Regions from separate parts of the Faecalibacterium sp. AF28-13AC genome, predicted to be linked through region 1. Evidence: a T-box and tRNA genes for the amino acid it is inferred to sense, from the RefSeq annotation. Region 1 holds a T-box; the other holds one or more tRNA genes.
The links. A T-box is a leader RNA that pairs with one kind of tRNA and senses whether it is charged. The one in region 1 lies ahead of metG (methionine--tRNA ligase), so its partner is inferred to be a tRNA-Met.
Positions count from the first base shown of each region.

Region 2: it has a tRNA-Met gene. The T-box ahead of metG (methionine--tRNA ligase) is inferred to sense a tRNA for this amino acid. The anticodon was not compared.

Region 1 covers NZ_QUFG01000001.1:84,336-92,453, reverse strand. The annotation lists gene DWY95_RS00485 (ATP synthase F0 subunit B) at 1-80, opposite strand, end outside; gene atpE (ATP synthase F0 subunit C) at 98-322, opposite strand; gene DWY95_RS00475 (F0F1 ATP synthase subunit A) at 421-1,104, opposite strand; gene DWY95_RS17495 (hypothetical protein) at 1,569-1,697, opposite strand; gene DWY95_RS00465 (hypothetical protein) at 2,563-2,880, shown strand; gene DWY95_RS00460 (Dabb family protein) at 2,972-3,274, shown strand; gene DWY95_RS00455 (transglutaminase domain-containing protein) at 3,337-4,299, shown strand; T-box leader at 4,377-4,616, shown strand; gene metG (methionine--tRNA ligase) at 4,684-6,687, shown strand; gene DWY95_RS00445 (DMT family transporter) at 6,700-7,659, shown strand; gene DWY95_RS00440 (TatD family hydrolase) at 7,656-8,118, shown strand, end outside.
Region 2 covers NZ_QUFG01000010.1:31,397-39,514, reverse strand. The annotation lists gene DWY95_RS13445 (ParA family protein) at 212-1,063, shown strand; gene DWY95_RS13440 (ParB/RepB/Spo0J family partition protein) at 1,068-1,943, shown strand; gene serS (serine--tRNA ligase) at 2,020-3,351, shown strand; tRNA gene DWY95_RS13430 (tRNA-Glu) at 3,628-3,699, opposite strand; tRNA gene DWY95_RS13425 (tRNA-Met) at 3,791-3,867, opposite strand; gene DWY95_RS13420 (hydrolase) at 4,038-4,706, opposite strand; gene DWY95_RS13415 (HAD family hydrolase) at 4,815-5,471, opposite strand; gene DWY95_RS13410 (PH domain-containing protein) at 5,468-6,847, opposite strand; gene DWY95_RS13405 (PH domain-containing protein) at 6,844-7,275, opposite strand; gene DWY95_RS13400 (TrkA family potassium uptake protein) at 7,272-7,937, opposite strand; gene DWY95_RS13395 (TrkA family potassium uptake protein) at 7,999-8,118, opposite strand, start outside.

The sequences.
Region 1 (8,118 bases):
TACAGGAACTTGCGCAGCAGCAAAAACAGGACCAGAACGTTGACGACCGTCCACAAAAGGTTCAGATTCAGTGTCAGCATTCGTCATGCCTCCGTTATCAACCCAGGAACAGGATGATCAGCAGTGCAACGACGAAGCCGAAAATTGCAGTACCTTCTGCCAGAGCAGCGCCCAGCAGCAGGTTGGTCTGGATCTTGCCGGATGCTTCGGGCTGGCGGCTGATGGCCTCCGTTGCCTTACCGGTCGCAATGCCGATGCCGATGCCGCCGCCAATACCAGTCAGCGCTGCGATGCCAGCGCCCAGAGCTACGAGTCCGTTCATAATAAAATCTCCTATCTTTTTATCGTTTTTCTTTTGTACGACTTCTCCGTCCCTGCTCCGCAATGCCAGGAGAGCTGTCTGCGCAGCAGACTGAGAGGTTACTCTTCGTCTCCCAGGCTCTCCTTCATAAAGAGGGAGGTCAGGAACACAAACACATACGTCTGGATCAGACCATCGAACAGGTCAAAATACAGGCTGAACACTGCGGGGACGAACACCGGCACCACGAGCTTGATCAGCTCCATGATGACGAACGCGCCCAGCACATTGCCGAACAGTCGCATACACAGGCTGGTGGGCCGGATGGCGATCTCCAGGATATTCATGGGCGTCATGATCGGCGTAGGAGCCGCCAGACTCTTGAGGAAGCCTTTCCCGCCGCGCGCGTGGATGCCGGAGTATTCGATGAGCACGATGCTCATCAGGGCCAGAGCTGCGGTGACGTTCAGATCCTTCGTGGGAGGCTTGATGCCGAACACACCAATGAGGTTGGAGCACGCGATATACAGCGCCACACTCATCAGATACGGCACATACCGTTTGCCGTTCTCACCCAGCAGCCCGACGAAGAAATCGTTGAGAAGAGTCACGACCGTTTCCAGGATGGCCTGGCGCCTGGTGATGTGATCGACCCGCAGATTCCGCGTCAGCAGGATCGAACCGAGCACCAGAAACACCATGATGCCCCAGCTGACGACCACGGATTCCGGGATCTGCAGCCCGAACACCGAGACCATCTCCACGTTCAGCTCTTCTTTCAAAGCAGCAGTCAACGCATTCATTCTTTTGCTCTATCTCCTTTCCTTGTTATCGTTTTTCCAAAAAAGTGCTGCAATGCGCGAAAAAAAGCAGGAGGCCGAGACGTCCTCGTCCCACATCCTCCTTCGCTCACGCCTTGCCCGGCGCTTTTTACGTGACGTATCATAGCACGATTGTGCCGAATTTTGTAGCCCCCGGCCTAACATTCTACGTTTTGTTATACTCCATTTCACAACGGCCGAAGAAGTGTTGTGTATTTTGTGCAAATTTCCGGTCTTGTCTTATGCCAATTGCACAATTTCCGAGTGGATTCTCTTCCTTTCGCTTCGTTTTCCGCGTCAAAAACGGGGCAAAATCGGCACATTATTCACTATTTGTATATCCGGTATATCAAATTTATATAGGCAGACCGGCTGCGATGCAGCCCCCCCAAACGCGGCTGTGATACGGATCTTATATAATTGTAATACAGATTTAATATAGCCGTTCACTGCTTTTCGCCCCGGCGGAACAGCAGGCGGAAGATGGCACGGCTCAGCGGGCCGCAGTAGAACATCTGCCAGCACAGCGCCATGGGGAAGGCAGCGTTGGTCACGCCGCCCGTGTTCAGCGCCACATTTTGGTGCAGTTGATGTATCCCAGTTTTTTGGATTTTTGGTGCAAAAATACGCCTCATTTGTTGTACACTCTGCGAATAGACAACTCCGCCTTTGTCGTGTATAATAAAGCCAGAAACCAGAGAAGTACAGCAGAAGCTCAAACGAGAGCTAACCCCGCTGACTTGAAGCAGAAAGGAGCGAGACCGATGGTCGATATGGAACCCGCACAGTTCGGACAGACTGTCGGGATTCGCTGAGAGGCAAAACAGAGGCTCACCACAAATGGGATGTTTCCCCCGTATAAAAACACAACAACGAGCCGGTCTTGAGCATCAATCACGCGAAAACAGAACAGTCTGTCGAGTATAAATCCCCTGGCGATTCAAATAGATCCGCATGAGGTGATCCCCATGATGAAAGCTTTTGCGCGGACGAGAATATTTGAATGACCAAAAAGGAGCAACTCCAATGTACTAAGCAATGGAATCCCCGGCAAATCTAACTCGAAAGAATGTGGTAATATGAAATTCATCTTCATGATCTCACTACCGCAATCCAACAGTTAAGAGAAGGGTCAGTCCAATGCACACGAGTAACGAGTAGTTCCCCTTGAACCAGATTCCCAGTTTCTGATCGTTTCTAAGGAGAGTCACCCTATGAAGCGTTTACTCCGAAAATGAGGAAATCCAAGGAGAAGAGGCTTATGACTCCGAAGAAGTAAGTATCCAGCCGGACGAGGGCTTGCAACCGCCTCGTCCGGCTGGTTTTTTATTTGTTCCTTCGCACATTTTCCGGGCAGAATGTTCCGTTCCGGGTTGAATCCCGTCCTTGCTTTTTCACCCCCCTATGTTATACTTGTGGAAAAAGATGGAGGTATATCGTATGGATTCGTTCTTCTCGTCTTCCACCCTGTTCAACATTGCGCTGGCCGTGATCTGGTTCATCTCCGGCATCCGGGATTTTCAGGGCAAGGACCCACTCATCAAACTCCCCTTCAACCAGTACGTCCGCGACCCTGAGTACCGCGCGTTCTGGCAGAAAAAGAACGGCGTATTCTACATGCTCAATGCTCTCGCCTTTCTGATCCTGGCCTTCACACCTGTCACATCGCTGGTCTACCGCATCCTCTTCGGTGTCGCCATCGGGGGCGATCTTCTTTATCTCGTTGCCTATGAGAGTTGGAACCATAGCGCCGATTGAATCGTTCCGGCCTGGTTCCATTCCAAAATTTTTCTTGCTCCTTCTGCCATTCTCTGCTACAATGGAGAAAAAACGCAGGAGGATTTTTCTTATGGTCAAACATGTGATTCTGTGGCAGCTCAAGGATGAGCTTTCCGACACCGAAAAAGCCGCCGTCAAGGCAGGCATCAAAGAGGGCCTGGAAGGACTGGCCGGTCAGATCCCCGGTCTGGTGGACATCCGCGTCAACATCGACGCGCTCCCCTCTTCCAACGCCGACCTGATGCTGGACACCACCTTCGAGACCGCCGAGGCGCTCAAGGGCTACTCCACCCATCCGGCCCATGTCGCCGTCGCCAACAGCAAAGTGCGCCCCTACTATAAAAACCGCGTCTGCCTGGATTACGAGGTCTAACATGCTTACACCAGCTGCATCCTCCCGGAGATGCGGCCATAGCACGAAATGAGGATGGCATCATGAATAAAGCACTTCGGAATGTTACAGCCCTTTTCCTTGCAATGCTCCTTTGTCTTTGTCCGCTTTCGGTTCAGGCCGCTGGTGTCACCGGCGATACGGTCCTGGCCAGCTACCGGACACTGATCGACGCTTACAACAACTTCGCCGACCTGCACGAGTCCTATCTGGTCATGCTGGGTACACAGAATGTTTCAGATTCTGTCCGCGCCTACTATGACGGTGTTGACCTTGTGTTGGATAACCTCTACGCCACCGGCTCCGCAAAGGGGAATCTTGCCACGCTGGATGCCGGAACGCTGACCGAGATCAACAACATCCTCACCGAGGACATCGCTTTTATGAATGCGGCCAGCGCCACGGTACAGGCCCAGATGGACAACGGTTACCCTGCCGGGAACTATACACCGGGAACGGTCTACGGCCCCAAGCTGAACCAGACTGAACTTGATCAGGTGGCCGGTGTCGTCAGCCGCTTTGCTTCCAGCCTGCCGCTTTCTTCCATGAGCGACGTTGATAAGGTCATGGCTGCGCGGGACTACCTCATCCAGTTCTGCTCCTATGCCCCCGACTGGTCGAAGAACCGTGCCAACACGGCGTGGGGTGCGCTGGTCTACCGGCAGGCGCAGTGTTCCGGCTATGCCCGCGCCATGAAAGCTCTCTGCGACTCCATCGGAGTGGAATGCTGCTACGTTCATGCGGACGCGGCGGCTTCCAATCCAAGCCACCAGTGGAACACCGTAAAGATCGACGGCCAGTGGTACATTCTGGATGTGCAGGGCGATGACTCTTCCGGCTTCGAGGCATTCTTCCTGCTGTCGGATAACAGTTATGCCGCATCCACCGGCCTGTCATGGGATCGTTCCGCCGTTCCCGCCTGCCCCGCCGACTATACCGGCACGCATTACCACTACGTTTTCTTCCAGCGCATGGATCAGAGCCTGTTCGCCGCGCGGATGATTTGAGCGTTTCTCATTGACAAACCCACCGTTTTTGCGTATTATATGGTAAGAAGGGGTTATTCTGCCCCTTTGACACACACAAACTGGCTTTGACGAGAAGAGTATGCACAGCAGGCACCTGACAGAAAGCCCGAAGGATGGAAGCGGGCAGGCAGCACTGGGCAGAAGATGGCCTCCGAGCCGCGCAGGTGAAGATTGAGCCTGCGACGGGTGCGCCCGTTACTGCGCGTGGGCTGGTCAGGCACCAGCCCACAAGGCCCCGCTCGCAAGAGCGCGGCGAAGCAAGGTGGTACCACGGAAGTTCAGCTCCCGTCCTTGTCCGGCACATCCGGCAGGGCGGGAGCTTTTTTGTGACACAGCCACGATAGAAAGGAAGAGCATATCCCCATGAGTGAGCACAAGACATTTTACATCACCACCCCCATCTACTACCCCAGCGATAAGCTGCACATCGGCCACAGCTACACCACCGTAGCCTGCGATGCGCTGGCGCGCTTCAAGCGGATGCAGGGCTATGACGTCATGTTCCTGACCGGCACCGACGAGCACGGCCAGAAGATCCAGGATAAGGCCGCCGATGCCGGCGTGACCCCCAAGGAGTACGTTGACAAGATCGTCGCCACCGTCAAAGACCTGTGGAAGCTGCTGGATGTCAGCTACGACCGCTTCATCCGCACCACCGACGACTACCACATGGAGTCCTGCCAGAAGATCTTCACCAAACTGTATGAGCAGGGCGACATCTACAAGGGCGAGTACATCGGCCACTACTGCAAGCCCTGCGAGAGCTTCTGGACCGACAGCCAGCTCGTGGACGGCAAGTGCCCCGACTGCGGCCGTGAGGTCTACGATGCCCACGAGGAAGCCTATTTCTTCAAGACCAGCAAGTACGCCGACCGCCTGCTGAAGCTCTACGAGGAGAACCCCCAGTTCATCCAGCCGGAGAGCCGCAAGAACGAGATGATTGCCTTCATTAAGCAGGGCCTGCAGGATACCTGCGTCTCCCGCACCTCCGTCAAGTGGGGCATCCCGGTCCCCTTCGACCCCAAGCACACCATGTACGTCTGGGTCGATGCACTGAGCAACTATATCTCCGCGCTGGGCTACGGCAACGAGACCTACCACGATTACGACAAGTTCTGGCCGGCTGACCTGCACATGGTCGGCAAGGAGATCCTGCGCTTCCACACCATCCTGTGGCCCGCCATGCTGATGGCTCTGGATCTGCCGCTGCCCAAGCGCGTCTTCGGCCACGGCTGGCTGCTGATGAACGGCGGCAAGATGTCCAAGTCGGTGGGCAATGTCGTGGACCCCGTCATCCTCTGCGACCGCTACGGCGTGGACGCCATCCGCTACTTCCTGCTGCGTGAGATCCCGTTCGGCAACGACGGCATGTTCACCAACGAGGCCCTCATCAACCGCATCAACAGCGACTTGGCAAACGACCTGGGCAACCTGCTCAGCCGCACCGTCGCCATGTGCGAAAAGTATTTCGGCGGCACCGTCCGCAATGCGGCGGGCACCGAGGCCATCGACGCGGAGCTGGAAGGCCTGATCAACGGCCTGACCGCCAAAGTCACCGCCGACATGGACAACCTGACTATCCCGCAGGCGCTGATGGAGATCTTCGCCGTCATCCAGCGCGCCAACAAGTACATCGACGAGACCGCACCCTGGGCATTGGCCAAGGACGAGGCCAACAAGGAGCGCCTGGAGAGCGTGCTCTATCACCTGTGCGAGGCACTGCGCGTGACCGGCATCCTGCTGAACGCTTACCTGCCCTCCACCGCCCCCAAGATGATGGACCAGCTGGGTCTGGACGCTTCTGCGCTCGACCTGAGCAAGACCGTCTACGGCGCACAGGAGACCTACACCGTCCACAAGGGCGACGCGCTCTTCCCCCGCATCGACGTGGCCAAGGAGATCGCCCACCTGAAGGAAGAGGACGAGAAGCGCAAGGCCGCTGCCGAGGCTGCCAACAAGGCCAAAGCCGAGGCCGAAGCTGCCAAGAACGCCCCCGCTGCTGCGGAGGAGAGCGGCGTGGACTTCACCCACGAGCCGGAGATCGCATTCGATGACTTCTGCAAGGTGGAGCTGCGCGTGGCCGAAGTCCGTGCCTGCGAGAACCTGAAGGAGAGCAAGAAGCTGCTCCATCTGACCGTCTTCGACGGCGAGCGCGAGCGCTGCATCCTGTCCGGCATTGCCAAGTGGTTCAAGCCGGAAGACCTCATCGGCAAGAAGATCGGCATCGTAGCCAATCTGGCCCCCCGCCCGATGATGAAGGGCAAGTATGTCAGCGAGGGCATGATCTTTGCTGCCGACACCGCTGACGGCGGCTGCTCCATCGCCTTCTACGGCGACGATGTCCCCGTGGGCAGCCGCATCCACTAAGAAAGGAAGATCATGTCTATCAATTCTGCTGTCCGCGCCACAAAGCTGGATAAGATCTTTGGCACACCCGTGTGCGCTGTGCTGCTGGCGATTCTCTGCAATATCCTGTGGGGCTCAGCCTTTCCGTTCATAAAACTGGGCTACCGGCTGTTCTCCATCGACCCCGCTAACACGGCTTCCATCTTCTGCTTTGCGGGAGTGCGGTTCATGCTGGGCAGTGTGCTGGTGCTGCTGGGCAGCATCCTGCTGCAGGGACATGCGCCGCATTTCCCCCGGGGCAAGGTGGCGGCAGAGTGTTGTGCGCTGGGTCTGTGGCAGACCACCGCGCAGTATGCATTCTACTACATCGCCGTGGCTATGCTCACTGGTGCCTTTGGCGGCATCCTGAACAGCACCCAGAGTTTTTTAGGAGTCATCTTTGCCCACTTTATTTACGGCAATGCGGACCGCATGACCCCCGCCAAGACCCTGGGCTGCGCCATCGGCTTTGCAGGTGTGCTCATCGGCACCATCGGCAACCATGGCAGCGGCAGCGGCTGGGGCGTGTTCTGCATGATTGCAGCCACCGTCATCTTTACCCTGTCCGGCCCGTGGAACAAGTCGGTCACCAAAAAGGCTGATAGCTTTGCCGTCTGCTTTCTGAACCTGTTTGTGGGCGGTCTGGCGCTGTTTGTGCTGGGCATCGTTATGGGCGGTCGGCTGCATGTACAAGGTGCGCTGGCGGTGCTGGTCATGCTGTATCTTGCCTTCATCTGCGGCGCAGGCTATATCCTGTGGGCGCTGCTGATGAAAAACAACCCGGTCAGCCGCATCGCGATCTTTGGTTTCGTCAATCCGGTGGTCAATGTGCTGCTCAGTGCGGTGCTCAACGGCGAACCGCTGTTCCGCTGGCAGTATCTGGCGGCGCTGCTGTTCGTGTGCGTGGGCATCTGGCTGGTAAACAAGGCCCCTGCCCAGAAGGAGAAGCTATGACCGGCCCCATCTTTGACACCCACGCCCATTACAGCGCCCATGCCTTCGATGTCGACCGCTTCGCCCTGCTGGACAGCCTGCCCGCAAAGGGCGTGGTCGGCGTCTGCGAGCAGGCCACCCACTCCGGGGATGCCCCCCGTGTGCTGGAGCTGGCCCACCGGTATCCGTGGGTCGTGGCCGCCATCGGCATCCATCCGGAAAGCCTGCTGGCCCCGGAGGACTGCGGCGCGGACGGCCCGGCCCCCACGGTGTCGGTCTACGGCGGCGACTGGGCCGCAGAGATGCGGGTGCTGGCCCCTTACTACGACGACCCGAAGGTGGTGGCCGTGGGCGAATGCGGGCTGGACTATCACTGGCCGGTGCCAAAGGACGCCCAGCTGGCCCTGTTTGAGGCCGAGATCCGGCTGGCGCTGGAGCTGGACAAGCCCATCATCGTGCACGACCGCAACGCCCACGCCG
Region 2 (8,118 bases), on a different contig from region 1:
GGAAGCGAAAGAATTTGAAAAAATCGAACGGAGGAAGCAAAATCTGCGAATGCGGGGCCGTTTTCGCGTAAAATTATAAAGAATCGGGTTCAAAAAGCCGCGCTGATGTGCTATACTAAAGAATAAAGGGGCCCGCAGACGGGAAAACGGCGGCCCGACCTCGAATGTTCCATGTGGAACAAAAAGTTTTCCTGAGAGGAAGAAAACGCGCGTGGCAAAAATAGTTGCAGTTGCAAACCAAAAAGGCGGCGTGGGCAAAACGACCACGGCCGTCAATCTGTCGTCCTGTGTTGCGGCGCTGGGCAAAAAGGTGCTCATCGTGGATCTGGACCCGCAGGGCAACACCACCACCGGCTACGGCATCCCCAAGCGGAGCGTCGAGCTGGGAACGTATGAGATGCTCATCGGCGAGGCGAGCGCCCGGCAGGCCATCCGGAACACCGAGTTCCGCACCGACGTCATCGGCTCCAACACCCGGCTGGCGGGCGCGAGCCTGGAAATGATCGACCTGCCCGGCCGCGAGAGCCGCCTGCGCAAGGCGCTGGCCGAGGTGCAGAAGGACTATGACTTCATCTTCATCGACTGCCCGCCCAGCCTGGACCTGCTGACGCTGAACGGTCTGTGCGCCTGCGACAGTGTGCTGATCCCGATCCAGTGCGAGTATTATGCGCTGGAAGGTCTGTCTGAGCTCATCAGCACCCTGAAGACCATTCGCAAGAAGTACAACCCCTATCTGGACATTGAGGGCGTGGTCTTCACGATGTTCTCCGGCCGCCTGAACCTGACCATGCAGGTCGTGGAGCAGGTCAAAAAGTACTTCGGGGCCAAGGTCTACAAGACCACCATCCCGCGCACCATCCGCATTTCGGAGGCACCCAGCTACGGCCAGCCCATCAATTTCTACGAGCCGAAGGGCAAGGGCAGCGAGGCATACATGGACCTCGCCATTGAGTTCGTGAAGAACAACCGCCCGCACGAGCCTGTCAAACGGCGCGGCAAGGGCAGCAGTGCACCCGCCGAACCGAAAAACGCGCTGGAAGAAGTAAAGCAGGGGGAAGTATAAGGAGATGGCAAAGAAAAGAGGGGGCCTCGGCCGAGGGCTGGAAAGTCTGTTCGAGGACGTTTCACCCAGCTTTGAGCCCGACAATGCAAAGATCGAGACCCTGCCGCTGCGGGAGATCGAGCCTGACCCCGACCAGCCCCGCAAGACCTTTGATGACGAGACACTGGCCGAGCTGGCCTCCAGCATCGCCGAGCATGGCCTCATCCAGCCCATCGCGGTGCGGCCCAAGGTATCCGGCGGCTACCTCATCGTGGCAGGCGAGCGCCGCTGGCGGGCCTGCCGGATGGCGGGCCTGACCGAAGCGCCGGTCGTCGTGAAGGACGTCACCGACGAGCAGGCCATGGAGATCGCGCTGGTGGAAAACCTGCAGCGCGAAGACCTGGACCCGGTGGAAGAGGCCATGGGCATCCGTGAGCTGATGACTCGCTGCGACCTGACCCAGGAGCAGGCCGCCCGGAAGCTGGGCAAGAGCCGCAGTGCGCTGGCCAACAGCCTGCGCCTGCTGAACCTGCCGGAAAACGTGCTGGAGCTGCTCAAGAGCGGCTTCCTCAACACCGGCCACGCCAAGGTCATCCTGGGCCTGCCTACGCCGGAGCTGCAGGAGCAGGCCGCGCAGATGATCGCCGACCATGAACTGAACGTCCGGCAGGCCGAAGTGCTCTGCAAAAAGCTGGCACGGCCCGCCAAAGGCCCCGCCGAACCGGCCCCCATCGACACGTTGCCGGTGGAGGTGGAGGAGAGTCTGAAAGAGGTGCTGGGCAGCGAAGTCAATGTCGCATACCATGGCGGTAAGGGCAGGCTGACGGTGCATTTCTATTCGGACGAACAGCTCCGGGCCTTTGCAAATCTGCTGGGCCAGTATCAACAATCATGCGATTGAGGGCGGGCTCCCGCCTTTGAACGGCACGGGGACGATGCGCCCCCGCGCGAATGAAATAGAGTAAGGAGAGTAAATCATGCTTGATATCAAATTTGTCCGTGAAAACCCGGACGCGGTCAAGGAAAACATCAAGAAGAAGTTCCAGGACGCCAAGCTCCCCCTCGTGGACGAGGTCGTTGAGAAGGACGCCAAGTACCGTGAGTGCCTGAAGGAGGTCGAATCCCTCAAGGCTGCCCGCAACAAGCTGAGCAAGGCCAACGGCCCGCTGTTCGGCCAGCTGAAGAAGTGCACCGACGAGGCACAGAAGGCTGAGCTGCAAAAGCAGATCGATGCCAACAACGCCGCCGTCAAGGCCGACGCAGACAAGATGGCAGAGTTGGAAGCCGAGGAGGCAACGCTCGCAGCCCGCATCCAGGAGATCATGTACTCCATCCCCCAGATGATCGACCCCAGTGTGCCCATCGGCCCCGATGACACCTACAACGTCGAGGCACAGCGCTTCGGTGAGCCCGTCGTGCCCGATTTCCCCATCCCGTACCATACTGAGATCATGGAGAGCTTCGACGGCATTGATATGGACGCTGCAGGCCGCGTGGCCGGCAATGGCTTCTACTATCTGCTGGGCAACATCGCCCGCCTGCACGAGGCCGTTCTGGCCTATGCGCGTGACTTCATGATCGACAAGGGCTTCACCTATGTCATCCCGCCCTTCATGATGCACGGCAACGTGGTGCAGGGCGTGATGTCCTTCCCGGAGATGGACGCCATGATGTACAAGATCGAGGGTGAGGACCTGTACCTGATCGGCACCAGCGAGCACACCATGATCGGCCGCTTCATCGACCAGACTCTCGACGAGGCAACGCTGCCCCTGACCCTGACCTCCTACAGCCCCTGCTTCCGCAAGGAGAAGGGCGCCCACGGCATTGAGGAGCGCGGCATCTACCGCATCCACCAGTTCGAGAAGCAGGAGATGATCGTCGTCTGCCGCCCCGAAGAGAGCGCCGACTGGTATGAGAAGCTGTGGAAGAACTCTGTGGAGCTGTTCCGCAACATGGAGATCCCCGTCCGTCAGCTGAACTGCTGCTCCGGCGACCTGGCAGACCTGAAGGTCAAGAGCTGCGACATCGAGGCCTGGAGCCCCCGCCAGCAGAAGTACTTCGAGGTCTGCTCCTGCTCCAACCTGGGCGATGCACAGGCCCGCCGCCTGCACATCCGCGTCAAGGGTAAGGACGGCAAGACCTATCTGGCCCACACTCTGAACAACACCTGCGTGGCACCTCCGCGTATGCTGATCGCCTTCTTGGAGAACCACCTGCAGGCCGACGGCTCGGTCACCATCCCCAAGGTCCTGCAGCCCTACATGGGCGGCCTGGAGGTCATGGTCCCGACCCACAAGAAGGGCTGAGAGTTGACCACACGGCTTTCCACAACAATGCAATAAGATGTTGAAAACACCCCGCTTTACCGTTTGCTGACGCAGACGATCGAGCGGGGTGTTTGCTGTTGATGGGGGACGGGGACGATTTCTTCACGGCAGTCTCGCCTCGTAGACATTCCTGGTACGCTGGGACCCGCGGGCTAAGCAACAGCCCATAGCTTACGGTGCTTCGCACCGCCGCCCTGTTCGATTCCCATGCGGGCAAAAAATAAAAGCGTTCAAGCCTTTGCTTGAACGCTTTTATGACCCGTACGGGAATCGAACCCATGTTACAGCCGTGAAAGGGCCGTGTCTTAACCGCTTGACCAACGGGCCTTATAAATACAGAGCTTCGCTAAAACCTCCGACATTCATCATCCACTATTGCGGACGACCGTCCCCCTTATCTTAGCGAAACTCTGTAACTTGGTAGCGGCAACTGGATTTGAACCGGTGACACTTCGGGTATGAACCGAATGCTCTAGCCAACTGAGCTATGCCGCCATATTTTGTTTGCGCACTTGAACGGTGCTTTATTATTATATCCAGAACTCGCCTGTTTGTCAACAATTATTTCTAAAAAAATCAAATTTTTTTCAGATCTCCGGTACAGCCCGAAAAAACGAGCGGCTGCACTGCCGCAGCCGCTCGAACATGGGGCGTTTTCCGTGCCGTCACTCCCGGTACTTTTCCATCATCTCTTTGAACAGGATGGCCGGGGACGGCGGAGTGTAGGTGATGGCGTTGGCACCGGCGGCGATGGTGGCCGAGATGCTCTCGCCGGTCTTGCCGCCGCTGGCGATGATGGGGACATCCGGGAACGCATCGCGGATCTTCTTCACGATGCGGGGCGTGTCGGTGCTGCAAGCCACATTCAGGATGGATGCGCCGGATTCGAGGCGGGCACGGATGTCGGTGTCCGCCTTGGTCACGGTGATGATGACCGGGATGTCCACCACCCGCGAGACGGCCAGCAGATTCAGGTCGGAAATGGGGGAGTTGAGCACGACGCCCATGGCACCCTGGCTCTCGACGTCGCGGGCCAGATTCAGGGTGCGCACACCGTGGGTGGTGCCGCCGCCCACGCCGCAGAACACCGGGATGTAAGAGGCCTTGATGATAGCGTCACTGATGGCCTGCTGAGGCGTGAACGGATAGACGGCGAAGACGGCGTCGGCATCGCAGTTGCGGATGATGGCGAGGTCGGTGGTGAAGACGAAGCTCTTCAGCCGCCGCCCGTTGATGACGATGCCGCTGGCCTGATAGACCTCCTGCGGCATTTTCAGGATGTTGTGGCGCAGGCGGCTCTCGACGTTGGGGGATGCTTTCTTTTCAGCTGCCATAGGGGGATACCTCCAGATGATTCCGGTGTGATTCAAATTTGAATCAAATTATAAGAAAGAAGGCCCCGGAATGCAATGAACTGCCCGTAAACTTTATGAAAACAAAGATCACCCTCTCCGGGCAAATTCCAGAATGTCCATCGGCACGGCGGCCAGCGCATCGGCTCCGGCTGCGGTAAGCTCTGCTTCGCCCCGGAAGCCCCAGAGCGCGCCCATAGCGGGCAGACCGGCGTTGTGGCCGGTCAGGATATCCACATCGCTGTCGCCCACGAAAAGGGTGCTGGCAGCTTCTGCACCGAGGTCCTGCATCAGGGCATAGACGCCGGTGGGGTCAGGCTTGGTGGGCACGTTCGGGCGGTTGCCCCGGACAAGCTCGAACCGACCGGTGCCGAAGTAGTGTGCGATGATCTTCCCGCAGAGCGGGTCTGCCTTGTTGGAAAAGACGGCGGTCTGGATGCCTTCGGCCTTCAGGGCGTCCAGCAGCTCCGGGATGCCGGGATAGGGAGCCGTCTTGTCTTCCTTGTGGGCATCGTACCGGGCCGTGAACTCGGCCAGCGTTGCGGCCAGCCGTTCGGGCGACCGGGCATCGGCGGGCGAAAAGCGCTCCACCAGCTTCGGGATGCCGTTGCCGACCATGTGCTTGAACTGCTCCACCGTAAAGGTGGGCCAGCCGTGCTGAGCGCAGACCCAGTTGCCTGCATCGGCCAGGTCGTCGATGGTGTTCAGAAGGGTGCCGTCCAGATCAAAAAGGATCGTTTTTATCATAAGATTCGACTTCTTTCCAAAAATTCAAAACATTTCTGTGCGTCCCGCCACGGGATGCTGCGCACCGTCAGCCGGACAAAACCGGGGAAGGCGACGGTCAGATCGGTGCGGTCTGCATTGACGGCCCAGGGCGACTGCCGGGCCGTCAGACAGATGTCCGGATGGAAGACGCAGATGCTGTGCAGATAGATGCCCCGCTGCCGCCGCAGGGTCAGACGCCCCTCCCGCAGCCAGACCCCTTCCCGCCGGTAGCCCATCGCGCCGCCCGCCAGCCCCGCCGCAAAGAAAAGGGTGGGGAACAGCAGGGTCACGGTCAGGCCGGGCAGGGTGGAGCGGGAGATGAGGGTGAGCAGGGCGCAGAGGACAAAGGGTGCTCCGGCGGGAGCAAAAAAGATGAGACTGCGCTGTTCTGTCCGGGCCAGAAGGTCCGGCGGCATCCGAAATTCGGGCAGAAGCTCCCGGAAGAGCGCTTCCTCCCCGGAACGGTAAACGAAGAGCGGCAGCTCCGGGGAGCAGCTGCCCGCCGTCACGAAGACCGGCCAGCACCGCATCAGCCGGGCAAAGGGGGAAAGGCGGACGTCGGCAAAGCTGATCTGGTCGCTCTTCACCCGGCACTCGAACCGGTCCAGCCAGCCGCCGCGGCTGCCGATCTGGGTGCTGGTGTGCCAGACCTCGTAGTGCACCGTCTGCACAAAGCTGCGCAGCAGGCTCAGCCCCAGCAGAAAGCCGGAGAAGGCCAGCAGCCAGGCCGCACCGGCGGGCAGCCACCGCGCCGCCAGCCCGGCCAGAAAGTTGATCTGTGCAAAGGCCAGCTCATAGCGGTCCGGGCCCTGCTGCGTCTGCCGGATGGCCAGCAGAAAGAGCGCCAGCGTGGAAAGGCTGTTGGCCCCCAGCAGCCCCAGCGCCGCCCGCTCGCCGCCTTTGGGCCGGTGCAGACTGGGGGCCTCGATGGGGAGCAGCTGGTCGGCCAGATGCTGCGCATCGGCCCGGCGGAGGCAGAGGGTCAGGGTGCGCTGTTTCGGTTCGCCCACAGGGTAGAGCGTCACCCGGCTGGCCCCGGCCAGCCGGTAATAAAACGGCCGCTCGATGGTCAGGGCTGCCAGCGAAGCGCCCCGCACCGTCCGGTCGAACCGGAACAGGAGCTTCCAGTGGAGGCAGAAGGTGCCGCTTTCATCCAAAGACCAGCTGCTCGCGTGGAGGATGACCCAGCTCAGCGCACAGACCAGCAGAAAGAGGATGAGATCCTGCCGGAGCGCTGCCCGCAGCGCCGCCCAGTTGCGCTCAAACAGCACGCGGAGGAGCGGCACCAGATAGAGCACCAGCGTTTTGCGGAGGACCCGCAGGGCGGCAAAGGGGTGCAGACGATGTTCGGTCATGGGGCATCCTCCGCAAGGGCACAGGCCAGCGCCGCCGCCTGTGCTGCGGGCACGGCAGGCACCAGCACCCGTGCGCCGGGAGCCGAGATGACCAGCACCGTGGCTCCGGCCAGCCGCAGCAGCGGCGAGCGGAACTGCTGGACGCCGGTCACGGCCCGGCGGGGCACCACCCGCCGCACCGGAAAGGCGATGCCGGCATAGATGGTCAGGGTGTGTTCCCCCAGCACGGCAGCATAGCTGCAGGCCCGCGCCCGCAGCAGGGCCGTGAGCACGGCCCAGAGCAGGCAGAAGACCGCCCCGGCGGGCACACTCTGCCAGAAGGCGAACGGCGCAAGGAACAGCCCGGCGGCTGCTGCCCAGATGCAGAGCACCGCCCGGCCCTTGGGCGGGATGACCAGCGCCGTGCGGCGCAGCTCCCGCTCGGTCATTTGCCGCTGAGCCCCCACGCCTCGGTCAGCAGGTGGAGGGTGTCATCCTGCGTCAGGAGCAGGATGCGGTCCCACGGCAGCAGGACGGTGTTGCCGTGGGGGATGATGAGCTCGGTGTCGCGGGTGATGCTGACCAGGATGGCATCGCCGGGGATGGGGATGTCCATGATGGCCTTGCCTGCGTAGAGGAAGTTCTCCGGCAGCAGGATCTCGTTCAGGCTGGCCGTGCCGCCGCCCAGCGAGAGCAGCTGGCGGATGGTGTCGGTCTCGATCTCCCGCTCCAGGATGTGGCTCAGGTTGTCAGTGCCGCAGACCACGGTGTCCACGCCGAGGGTGTGGAGCAGTTCCCGGTTCTTTGGGTTGGAGGCACGGGCCACGGTGCGGCCGACGCCGAACTCCCGCTTCGCGATCTGGCAGGCGATGAGGTTGTCCTCATCCGAGCCGGTCACGGCCACAAAGGCGTCGCAGCTGGCCGCGTCGGCGTTGCGCAGGGTATCCATATTGATGGAATCGCCGCAGATGACCGGGATGTCCAGCTGGTCGGCTAGCATCCGGCACTGCGCTTCCACCGGTTCGATGATGACAACGGAATGGTGGTTGGCCAGCAGGCTCTGGGCCAGATACCGCCCCACGCGCCCGCCGCCGGCAATACAAACTTTCATACAAAACCTCGATATTACTTAAAGTTTATCTTTTTGCCGCCGCAAAGCGGCCGGAGAGGCCTTACTTTGCCAGTGCCCGGAACACGGCCTGTTCTGTGAGGATGGTGGGGCAGATGGTCTCCAGCCCGTAGACCTTGTGGTAGAGCACTTGCAGATGCGGGTCCGAGACGCGGCAGATGAC